DNA from 3 places in the Halalkalibaculum sp. DA384 genome. Region 2 is predicted to be linked to each of the others. Evidence: riboswitches for the same ligand, from Rfam matches in the RefSeq annotation. Region 2 holds a riboswitch; each other region holds the start of a gene.
The links. Region 2 has a riboswitch for cobalamin ahead of ACG2E4_RS01550 (TonB-dependent receptor plug domain-containing protein). Riboswitches for the same ligand answer to the same signal wherever they lie in the genome.

Region 1: another riboswitch for cobalamin. It lies ahead of ACG2E4_RS05375 (ABC transporter substrate-binding protein); the one in region 2 lies ahead of ACG2E4_RS01550 (TonB-dependent receptor plug domain-containing protein).
Region 3: another riboswitch for cobalamin. It lies ahead of ACG2E4_RS10980 (hypothetical protein); the one in region 2 lies ahead of ACG2E4_RS01550 (TonB-dependent receptor plug domain-containing protein).

Annotation. Positions count from the first base shown of each region.
Region 1 covers NZ_JBINJE010000006.1:30,782-34,854, reverse strand. The annotation lists gene ACG2E4_RS05385 (ABC transporter ATP-binding protein) at 1-202, opposite strand, end outside; gene ACG2E4_RS05380 (FecCD family ABC transporter permease) at 202-1,281, opposite strand; gene ACG2E4_RS05375 (ABC transporter substrate-binding protein) at 1,281-2,468, opposite strand; cobalamin riboswitch at 2,493-2,709, opposite strand; gene ACG2E4_RS05370 (amidase) at 3,107-4,073, shown strand, end outside.
Region 2 covers NZ_JBINJE010000002.1:33,909-37,981, forward strand. The annotation lists gene ACG2E4_RS01550 (TonB-dependent receptor plug domain-containing protein) at 1-1,146, opposite strand, end outside; cobalamin riboswitch at 1,272-1,524, opposite strand; gene trkA (Trk system potassium transporter TrkA) at 2,110-3,459, shown strand; gene ACG2E4_RS01560 (TrkH family potassium uptake protein) at 3,459-4,073, shown strand, end outside.
Region 3 covers NZ_JBINJE010000017.1:21,809-25,881, forward strand. The annotation lists gene ACG2E4_RS10970 (ribonucleoside-diphosphate reductase subunit alpha) at 1-724, opposite strand, end outside; gene ACG2E4_RS10975 (ribonucleotide-diphosphate reductase subunit beta) at 736-1,722, opposite strand; gene ACG2E4_RS10980 (hypothetical protein) at 1,767-2,114, opposite strand; cobalamin riboswitch at 2,252-2,444, opposite strand; gene cobA (uroporphyrinogen-III C-methyltransferase) at 2,715-3,596, opposite strand; gene nirB (nitrite reductase large subunit NirB) at 3,891-4,073, shown strand, end outside.

The sequences.
Region 1 (4,073 bases), on a different contig from region 2:
TTCTACCGTTCAGCGGACGCTGCATACGAGCCAGCGTTCGAATTAATGTTGACTTTCCCGATCCGTTTGGTCCCAAAAGCCCAACCAATTCTCCTTTTTTCAAGAAAAGATTGAGCTCCCCGGCCACCACGGCCGGTCTGTTTTTTCCTTTATAGCCGATCGACAACTTTCGGGTTGCCAGTATGTCATTTTTTACTGCCATCAGGAGAAAGAAGCTTGTAAATTCTTGCGCTGCACAATGACCCATACGACTACCGGGGAACCGACCAGCGAAGTTACGGCACTGATCGGGAGCGTTGTGCTGCTGCCGGGCACCTGGGCAATAATGTCGCAGGCCAGCATCAGTATTGCGCCCATAAGGAATGTACTGGGGATCAGCATGCGATGATCGTTTGTGCCCAGCAGGGAGCGGGTTAAATGGGGCACGGCAATTCCCACGAAACCGATGGGCCCACAAAATGCGGTGATGCTGCCTGCCAGCAAGCTGGTACTGATGATGATCCATATTCGGGATTGCTGGACGGCAATACCCATGCTCCGGGCATAGTTTTCCCCCAACAGCAGTCCATTAAGGGATTTTGAAAGCAGAAAAGCGATGCCGGTTCCAATGGTAATAATGACAAAAAGGATGGATATCTGGCTCATCGTAACGCCACCAAGACTGCCGAAGGTCCATATGAGGTAATCCTGTATCTGCTCCGGCTCGCTGAAATATTGCCAGATGCTGACCAGTGCAATAGTAATATTGGCGATCATGAGGCCGATAATCAGCAGGGTTACGTTGTCACGAATACGCACTGAAATAGCCAGTATGAGAAGCAGGACGGCAAAAGAACCCACACTTGCGGCAGCCGCGATTATCCAGCTGCCAACACTGCTGAGCTGTTGTATTGCAAAGATACTGGTGATGGTGCCTGTGGCCAGCATCACAATAGCCACTCCCAGGCTGGCTCCCGCCGTTATTCCCAGCACTGAAGGTCCCGCCAGCGGATTTCTGAACAGCGTCTGCATCAAAAGACCGCCGATTGAGAGTGCACTGCCAGCAAAAATCGCTGTCAATGCTCGGGGCAGGCGAATGTTCAATACAATCTTGGTCCACGATTCATGCGTTGCTCCCTCTCCCAGCAAGATAACGATAATCTCGTCAACCGGGATATCCACCGAGCCCAGTGCCAGGTTGACGAGAAAGAGCAGCACCACGCCCCCGGAAAGTCCTGCAAAATACCATCGGTTTGTCGTGCTTTGAGGTATCGACTCCGTATGTTTGCGTATTTCCTGCATTACTCAATTTTTTGATAATAATACAGTTGATGATCCGGCAGCAGGGATGGATGCATAATCTTAATCAGATCGGCCAGTACTATGTGGGGACGCACCACCCCCGATTCCCAAAAATCATTCCCTCCGGTTTTACTCATCCGCCGGTTGTTGTTAAATATACGGCCGTTAGCAAACGATTTGAACTCCCTGAAACGGCTGTCATCGGCCAGGATATCCTCTTTTGTCCTTGCATTTCCCGGATTAAGCCAGATATCCGCGCGCAGTCCCGCTTCATACACCACTTCAAAATCCATTCTCAATCCCCCTGTTGAGGCCTTGTTGAACCAGGGATAATCGGCGCCGGCATCACGGAGAAACCGGGCGAAAAAACTATCTCCACCCGATACGAACCAAGCCCCTTTATAGGGCATGTTATTAATCACCAGCGGCTTCTCAGAAACATCTTCAACCTTCGTCTTGAGCTCCCGGTACCTTCTTTTCACCTTTTCAAAACGGCGATTGGCCAGGGCCTCCTTGTCAAGCAGGGCCGCCATCATTTTCACCCATTCAGCCTTTCCAAGCGGAGTATTTTCCAACCACTCCGAATTTACCAACACGTTAATGCCGGAATCCAGCAGTACCCGGAAATTGTCATACTGCGACGCCTGCCCTCCGGAAATCATAACCAGGTCGGGATTCTGTGCAAGTGCCTGCTCTTTGTTAAGTTCGCCCCCCGGGTAGCCCTTGATATCTCCCTGCTGCAGGCCCCTGCGGATTTCTCTGTTGAATACGTAATCCGGCTGACTTACGCCTTCAATTATGGAATTGGCCCCGAGCATATCTGTTAGAGCGATGTGGGTGGTTGATGTGGCTATCATACTGCGAATCGGTATCTCGATAACCTGGGCGTCTCCTTCAAATTCGGGCAGGCTCGCCCCACGGGGTATCAGCACGTAATGCAGGGTATCAGCCTGATCCTGGTATGGGTTCAGTATTTCGAGGCGTTTGTAGCCTTCACGATAATGTATGTCAAATCCCCGTGCAAAATTGATTTCCACCTTCTCAGCAGGTGGATGGGCAACGGTGGTTACAGCAGGCTGAGGGGCTGTTTCAGGTGTATAATCCGCATCACTTTTTTTACAACTGCCCCAAAAAAGCAGGCAGATAATACCAACCAGGTGCGGTGGCAGATATGTATAATCAATCATAGGTACAGCTTTTCTCCCGAAAGCTTTTCCTTCATCAGCGTTGGCAGGTCTTCTGGCTTATCCCGATCCAGGCCTCCTTCCCATCCCAGCGTGCGGGGACAGTGGATATGTGCCTGTAACATCATCAACGGAATTCACAGCAGCGGGGACTGCTCCGGACTTCCAGCCCAATTATGGTTGGTCACCGGATTCCCTTTTCACACCCGCCAGTGGACGGGTGACCGACACTGAATCAGTATGTTAGCATTAGCGTGCTAATTATACAGGTATTCCAACTTTTAACCTAATCATTTGGCTTTTTGATTTTCAGGGAGAGGGCAAAACCTTCTGTTTTATCGGGATCGGGGCGTCCTGTCAAGCGGGAGTGCAACTCCCTGACCAACGACGAGCCGGGGATTTTGCGACCTTTTAAAAAAGCTGCAGCAGGTCAATATCTGGTTTCATTTTGTTCCTACAATCGTATTTTAGAGATCTATGCAAAACTGTTGTATTGGCCAATATCGTCAATTTCGCGAATTCGAAATCCTCATTTATGAGATATAAACTGCGGTTTCGAATCCCCTCAGGGGTTGATCTTGACCAACACTCCTGGTTTTCAAGGCCCTCTTTTACAACAAATTTTCACTACGGCTTTATTTATGGAACAACGTCTTATCTACTTGTTTACCGGTGTCTCCCTGGGATTTCTTCTCGCGTTCACCGCCCATTCGCTGTATCAACGCCCTATTACAAACGAGACGATAACCCATGCAGGAGAACTGATCGGCCTGACATTTACCAGCTCGGAAAAAGATTCGATGATCTCTCAGCTTGAAGGACTCAGAAAGAACTATCAAACCATCCGCGACTGGGAAATTGCAAATGAAGTTCCTCCGGCGCTTGATTTTAACCCGATCCCCAGAGGAAAAACATTTGACCACGAACAACGTCCTGTTGAATGGGATATACCACCGGAGATCTCGCTGCCTTCCGACAGTTCAGAACTCGCCTTTTATACCGTTGCAGAACTTTCTTCACTCATCAAAAACCGGAAGATATCCCCCTCTGAACTGACACGGTTCTTTCTTGATCGCCTCAAGAGATACGGCGATACCCTGGAGGCTGTCGTCACATTAACGGAGGAACGTGCGCTCCGGCAGGCGCGGCAACTGGATCAGGAGCTGGAAGACGGGCATTATCGCGGTCCACTGCACGGTATTCCGTACGGTTTAAAAGATCTTTTTGCTGTTAATGGATACAAAACCACCTGGGGCGCCGAACCCTATAAAAATCAGCAAATCAGTGAGACAGCCACTGTTGTGAAAAAACTGGATGAAGCCGGTGCGGTGCTCGTAGCCAAAACCACGCTTGGTGCGCTGGCCTATGGCGACGTGTGGTTCGGGGGGATGACCCGCAATCCCTGGAATCTCAGGCAGGGATCCAGTGGGTCATCTGCTGGCTCCGCAGCGACAACTGCAGCGGGATTGGTACCCTTTGCGCTCGGTACCGAAACCTGGGGCTCCATCGTCTCTCCCTCTACCCGAACAGGCACAACGGGCCTCAGACCCACCTATGGCCGGGTTAGCCGGCACGGAGCGATGGCTCTCAGCTGGAGCATGGACAAGG
Region 2 (4,073 bases):
GTTAAAAGAACTCAGGTAGGTATAATTTCGCGTGCTCATGGTCTGCTGGGTATTGCCGATTCCCACGATCCCCGAGACGCCACTGGTCTGAAAACCGGCGGTCAGCTCGTTTTCCCAGAGCGTACCCTCTGCATTGGTCTCGGTATAGCTGCCGTCGTAATTTCCGGCCTCATCTGTTATGGAAGAATCGTTGACCACATCGCGGGCCAAGTCCGAATAGGCCCCATTGTACTGCAGTTCAATATTGTTCGAAAGCTCCAGTGAGCCGCCATAGGTGTAAAAATCACGCTGAAAATCGGTCTGGGCGTCGCGGGCATCGCTGAAGGCGCCCTGGTCAATGTCGCTGGTCTGATCCGCACGCCGGTAGGAGGCAAACACCCCGTAGGTCTCAGTCCTGTACCCCAGCTTTCCAGACAGGTCCAGCTTATTAAAATCGTCTCGATCCCGGGGATTAAAGTCCGGCGGATTCTGGACGGTGTCGATCGTCGCGTCCAGCCCGTTGGTGAGTCCCTGGGCAATGCCAAAATCCGCATAAAACCCACCCCGGGACGAATAGTTCAGGTCCAGCTGATTGCCGGTGGAGTAGGTTTTGCTTCCAAAAGTGCCGTGACGCGTGCTGATATTTCCACTAACGCCGGGCGACTCCTGCCCGCGGGTAATGATATTGATAACCCCGCCGATGGCCGCCGAGCCATACAAGGTGCTGTGAGAACCGCGGACGATCTCAATCCGCTGCACGCGGGCCAGCGAAAGCTCGGACAGATCGATACTGTTGGAAGCGGTTGAGGGGTCGCTGATACGCACGCCGTCAATCATAACCACCGAGTGGCTGCTGTTGGCATTGCGCAGGAACACATTTTGCAGGGAACCCGGTGTTTGGCCGATGCCCACCAGGTGCATGCTTTGCTGCTCCGCCAGCAGCTCTCCCACGCTGTAAACGTTTGCGTTGCGGAGCTCCCGGCTGGTGATGACTGTCACATTACGGCCCACGCCCTGGGGAGATTCCGCCCACCGGTTGGCGCTGATAATAATTTCATCCAGCTGATAAGTCCCGGTGGTATCGATTTGGGAAAAAACTGAAAAAGGTACCGCGAACAGGAACAACAGGACCGCAAGCCCTGCGTTGCGTTGAAATGAGAATTGCATGATTAAACTATATTTAGGTTACAAATGATGATTAAATACATCATTCGCACCTTTGGGAAGTCCAGAAGGGCATAAATACCGGTATAGCGCACCGAATATTTATTCTTCGCTTTTCTCCCGAAAGCTACGAATGCAGATGCACTGGCAGGTCTTCTGGCTTATCCCGATCATTCGCCCCTTCCCGCCCGTTTTCCCTTTTGCAAAAAAAACGGACAGTGGTTATCAACGAATGATCCTAAACCCTGCAAGCAGGGCTGGGAATTACAGCATCGGGGAATGCTCCGGACTCTTCCACCAGTTGACATGGGGAAACACCGGATTCCCTTTTAATCCCACTTCGCAAAACGGAAGCAGGGAACCAATACACTCGCAAAAGATACAGGCTCCATCGTATAAATCAAAAGAAATGTTGATACCATTCTACCTAAAAGGATGCAGCTACCGACTACATCAAGCGAACACTTGAAAAGCTATATCTTTTAAAAATGAATGGATTTAAAGAGCTGCAGCTGATGTTCTGAACGATACAGAAAGGCGACTGCCGGGCAATTCAGGGACCTCTATTTCTAGCCTGCATTTCTTAAAGTCTGAATTCGTGTAATGCCTTGACAGGAAGCAAGTTACCTTAATTCTAAGGCTGGGATAAATCTCACAGTGTGTAGCAGGCTACGAAATAGTCCCGCCTGCTGCGTTGAAGTTGGAAATCGCCTTGCACACGAACCAATCTCCTGGTGAGAAAAGCAGGCTAGCGCGATATAGCGGTAACATTTAGATGAAATCTGACAACTGCATGAACAGCCATCTATTCATCACATCCTGCGCTGATATTCCTAATCTATATCCAATATTTAGTTACAGCCGAAAATTCTTTATACTTGATTCATGTTTTGAACCCATGGTAATGGATGAAGTACAGATCATCATTATCTGAATCTGAATCAACGCTGACCAACTTATCCTCTTTTGAAGATTGTAATCATCGGTGCCGGGGAAATCGGGTATGACCTTGCAAGCTTGCTCTCCAAGGAGAAGCATGATGTCATTGTTCTCGATCGTAACAAGGACGCCCTGGACAAGGTGACCGAAAACCTCGATGTGCTTTGCCACGAGGGGAACGCCACCTCTGCCAAAGATCTTGTCGATGCCGGCGTCAAGGATGCGGATATTACCATTGCGGTGACCAGTATCGACGAGGTGAACATGATCGCCTCCATGCTCAGCAAACGCCTTGGCACCAACATGGTAATTGCCCGGATCCGCAATGACGAACTGTCCCGGCCCAACTCCCCGCTGAAGCCCACCGATCTGGGAATCGATGTGATGATTCATCCTGAACTTAGCGCCGCCCAGGAGATTGTCCAGCTCATCAAACGCTCTACCGCCACCGATGTGATCAATCTCGCCGACAACAAGATGCAGATTATCGGGCTACGGCTGGAAAAAAACTCCCAGCTTGTGGGAAAAACAGTCAGTGAATACGCCCGGATGTTCCCTGATATCACCTTCCGGGTAGTCGCAATTGCCCGTCGGGGCCTTACCATTATCCCGAGCGGAACAGTCCGCCTGCAGGCTCTTGACCAGGTTTTTGTACTGGCTCAGACGGAGTCTATCCCCGAGGTAGTAAAAACAACCGGCAAAATTGAGACCGAAATTAGTACTATTATGATTGCCGGGGGAACGCCGGTGGGTGAGATGGTGGCCCGGCTGCTCTGCGACCAGGAAAAAAGCTGGACGATCAAGCTCATTGAACCGGATTACGACACGGCCGTGCAGCTGGCACAGGACCTGAAGGATGTGCTGGTGCTCAACGGTAACCCGACCGATCCCGACCTGCTGGCTACCGAGGGTATCTCCGACACCGACGCTTTTATCTCCGTCACCGATGATGAGGAGTCCAATATTATCTCCTGCCTTATGGCCAAACACATGGATGTTAAAAAAACCGTAGCGCTGGTTTCGAAATCCGACTATATCCCCCTGAGCCAAACCATCGGGCTGGATGCGGCCATCAACAAAAAATCTGCCGCTTCCAATGAAATCCATCGTTATGTTCGGCGGGGTCGCGTTATTTCCGTTACCGCCCTGCAGGGGATCAAGGCAGAAGTTATTGAGCTCCAGGCAGCCCCCAAGTCAAAGGTTGTCAAAAAGCCGATACAACAGATAAACTTCCCAAAAGGCTGCGTAATCGGGGGAATTCAGCACAACGGGAGCGTGGAGATAGCGACCGGCCAGTCGCAAATCAAAGCCAACGATCGGGTAATCGTTTTCTGTCTGCCCGAGGCTGTCGAAAAAATCACTACGCTTTTTCAATAATGGCGAATTCCCGGTCACAAATAAGTCGCAGCCTTAACCGGCCCAATATTGATATTCTGACGGTACTGGGTATCCTGGGTTCTTTTGTTTTTTTTCTTGGTTTTGCCCTGCTTATTCCCATTGCCATCGACCTTGTCTATGAGGGTACAACCTGGCACTCCTTTCTCTATTCGGCATCCATCGCCTTTATTGTGGGAGGGGGGCTGTATTACCTGTTCAAACCCAAACAAGAGCTGCGTATTCGCGAGGGATTTCTGATTGTGAGCCTCACCTGGCTGTTTCTATCACTGGTTGGAGCCCTCCCCTTTTTCATTTCCGGGGTAATTCCAAGTTATACAGACGCCGTATTTGAAACAATGAGCGGTCTTTCAACCACCGGGGCTACCATTTTGGGAGGCACAGCCAGCGACGGTACTGTCAATCCACAGATAGAAGCGATCCCGCGCAGCATGCTGTTTTGGAGATCGCTGGCGCACTGGCTGGGCGGCATGGGCATTATCGTACTCTCCATTGCGATCCTGCCGTTGCTGGGAATCGGGGGCATGCAGCTTTTTCAGGCGGAATCGCCCGGTCCCACCACTGACAAGCTCACCCCGCGGGTACAGGAGACGGCC
Region 3 (4,073 bases), on a different contig from region 2:
CGCCTCCGGCATACTTGGCCAGAAAAGCGGTCTCCCGCACTTTATCCATAATGGAGTCCAGCGAATCATCGATCACGCTCACGTAACAGGACGAATATTGCGACGTGGTGGTGCCCGAGTTGAACAGCGTGGGCGTGGAGTGCAGGTACTCCAAATTCGAGAGTTTGTTATATATCTTTACGATCTGCTCATTGGAATTGCCGATCCCCATGGCCACACGCATGAAAAACCATTGTGGTTTCTCAATCGTCCGATCCTCGCGATTTTTCATCAGATAGCGATCTTTCAGCGTAGTCAGCCCAAAGTAGCCCAGCAGTCCGTCGCGGTCGAAATTGAGACTGTCGGCCAGCAGGTCGAAGTCAAACTCTTTAAGCCGTTCATCCAGCAGGCTTTGGTCAAAGGCCTGTTCCAAGTACTCTTTGAATCCATCCAGCCGGCGGTCAATATCCTTGTTGATGATCTTCAGCAGCTGGCGCGTGGCCAGCGTATCGTAGACCGGGTGCTTGGGGATGAGCTGCTCGATGGCCTTGAGCACCAGCCGGTCGAGCTCTTCGGTGGTGACCCGCTCGGGGACTTTCAGGTCAAGCTCTTTCATGATTTTGAAGACGAGCTCATAATCATCCTCGACTTTTAGTCTCTGGATGATTTCGAATATCGCGTTGATTATTTTTTGGGTGCGGAAAGGCTGTTCCGTGCCGTCGCGCTTTATGACTGTACGTTTCATAGTTGAATGTTTTAGTAATTAGTGTATTCGGTAGATGAGACTTCGAAAAAGTTGATCAGCTTTTTTACGTCTTCTTTCTGCAGGAATCGCAGTGGATTTTCATTAATATGAAACTCCTGCCGAAAGCCGAGCTCCTGCAATCGCCGGTCAGTGATATATTTCAGGTACCGCTCCATCTCTCCGGATGAAATGCCCAGGATCGTCCGGTCGCCAAATCGATGTTTGACATACTCAATTTCCAGGGAGGTTCCCTCCAGGATGACATTCCGGATATCCTGCACGTACTCGGTATCCTTCACAATTTCCGGATTTTCTTCCAGCATAATCAGGATAGCTTCGATGCCGTTTTGCAGGTGCAGCGATTCATCGATCAGTACCAGTTCCACCCCGGAAACCACGTTTTTCATCTTGGCCATATCCTTGAGCGCAAAGAAATGGGCGAATGAGGAGTAAAAGAAAATCCCTTCTAAGATGATGTTATTTAGCAGAATGGCCCGAAGTACCTTTTTTTGTCCCTCGAGTGTTTCGGGATTAATTTTTCCGTGACTTATTTTATCGATCTCATCGACAATAAGATTTTGCTTTTTCCGCAATATCGGATCGTCGAAGGCCACATCGTACATCTTCTCGCGGTCCAGTCCGAAGGACTGCAGTACAATCTCAAAGAAGTCGCTGTGGATATTCTCCATAAACAGCTGGGTGCTGAAGCTCATCTTTGCGTGTGGATCGGTGAGCAAAGGGAAAAAGGAATTGACCAGCACGTTTTGCACCAGCAGCTCCGACGAGCAGAAATAGCCCACAGCCGTATCAAAAAGCTCTTTTTCATCGTGGGTCAGCGTGTGATAGTCGAGGGCATCCTGCTGGATGTTCAGCTCTTCGGGAAACCAGACCACCTTTTTCTGTTTTTCGTACAACTCTTTAAAGATGGGATACGAGGGATCCTCGCTCAGTTTGATATTTTCGCGTACAGACGTACGCCCAATCAGTTTATTATTCATACTTGTGATTTTTGAATTCCTGGTTTTCATGATAGAACTATTGCTTAGCAGGAAATTACTTGCGTATTATCCTGTAATCCTCGCGCCATGGCAAAGCTGGTATCGATGGGATAGCTGTAAATTTTGTCATTTTCTTTCTCATACAGATCACGATCTGGTATGGCGCCGACCAACAGGGCCATATCCAGCACCTGATCGTAGAGCGAAAAATCATTTGAAGGTACCAGGTCGATTCCCGCATCTTTCTGGGTGGTCCAGTGCATCACCTTGAAGATCGAAATTGATTCATTCAGTCTGGCTTTGCCGGTCTCTCCCTTCCAATACGGTTCTATTACTTTCTTCAGGTCTCTGTTGATACCTATCCGCGGGTATCCAAGATTGTGGGTAATCATAGCAATTCGTTTTAGCTTGCAATTCTGAGGTGGGATGCAAAACGTTGAAGGGCAGGAGTTCACGGAGCTGGTGAGATCAGTAAAAACAGTCGGGTATTCCATACCTGCCTTTCAACAACGCCTTAACTCCCGAAGGCCTCGTTTACTGATTTAAAGGCAGGTCTCCTGACTTACCGACAATTTCTTCGAACCTTCCCGCCTCGTTTGGGGCTGAGACAGTGGTTAAATCAAAGAATATTCCGGATTACAGTTGCGGGTACAGCTCCAGCATTTCACTGGATTCCCTTTTCACCCCGACAGAATCGGGGCACCTTCAAACCTGTATTCAAGAAAAGAGCTGCCGCTCTCATTGTCAACGAATACTTTTCCACAAAAAAGTCGAGTTGTTAACAATTCGGCTTTCTTATTGAGCTCCTGGGGATAGACTATCTCTAAATTACGGTAAACTGTATATTCCTGTAGAATCATCCGGAAGATGAAACGTGTTCAACCTGCGAAGCTATTGTTGCTGAACTTTGCCGGCGAGTACGTTTATTGATAGGTTGGCGGGCAATTTCCACCAGCGTCTTGCGCATGAGCCCTATTTCGGTGAAATGCAGGTTAGAAGTTTAGGGCAGAGATTCCTACTCTCATATATTCTGTTATCTCCCTGTAGCTGCTGTTAAAAGCACTAAATACGATATCCTGTTTTCCTCGCCACTTCTTTTGTGAATTGCAAAAATCGGGATGTAGCCGCACAACGTCTCCAATTATGATCAAGACAGGGTTTGTCAATTCATTTTTGCGTACCTCATCCACAATCGTATCCACCGTGCCCAGGGCGATCTTCTCCCCCGGCAGCGAGCCTTTCTGGATGACCGCAACAGGCGTATCCGCACCGCCGTGATTGCGAAAAATCTGCGTAATTTCGGGGAGCTTCCGCATCCCCATCAGGATGGCGACGGTGGCCGAAGACCGGGCGGCCAGCTTCACATCTTTCGAAACCGTACCGTTGCGCGTCACGCCGGTGGTCACCCAAAAACTTTCGTTAACACCGCGCTTGGTTAGCGGTATGCCCTGCAGCTCCCCAACAGACGTACAGCTGGAAATACCGGGCACAATTTCCACCGGGATGTCGTGATCCCGCGCATGGCAAAGCTCCTCGTGCCCGCGACCAAAAATGAACGGGTCACCGCCCTTCAGCCGCACCACGCACTTGCCCTCGTTCGCCTTTCGGACAATAAGATCGTTCGTGCTCTCCTGGCTGTTTTGCGATGAGCCCGCCTTTTTCCCCACGTAAATTTTCTCAGCGCGGGGTGGTGCATAATCCAGTAGATCGGGATGGGAGAGCGTGTCATACAGCACCACATCGGCCCGGGCCAGGGCTTTAGCCCCCTTGATGCTTATCAGATCGGGATCGCCGGGGCCGGCCCCCACCAGTATGAGCTTGCCACCCCCGGCCGGTATATCAGGTTGAGTTTCTGTGGATTTAGTCAATGGCATAAGCAAAGTAGCAGAATAAAAGTACAAATATTTAAAATTACGGCTTTATGGAAATTTTGCCTATTTAATTTAATAAAATTATTCACTTTGACTAAAGTATAAATATATAAAATGAAAATTAACTCTATTTTTTAGTTTGAAAGTTTTATTAATTGATGTTAACATGCGAGCTGAAATTCAATACTTGCATAAATTAGTAAGGTTTTATTGAATTTTAAACTAAAAATATTAAGAATTTCGTCTTGACATTCTGCGCATGCAGCAGGTGTGGACCATAAAACTCAATCACTCGTTATGTCACCAGCTAAATCTCCCGAACCGGAACACATTGTCGTTGTTGGAAATGGGATGGTGGGCTACAAGTTTTGTGAAAAGCTCATCAACAAGGAAACGAGCACCAATTTTAAGATTACCATTTTTGGCGAGGAGCCCCGCCCGGCATACGACCGCGTACAGCTGAGCTCCTACTTTGCCGAT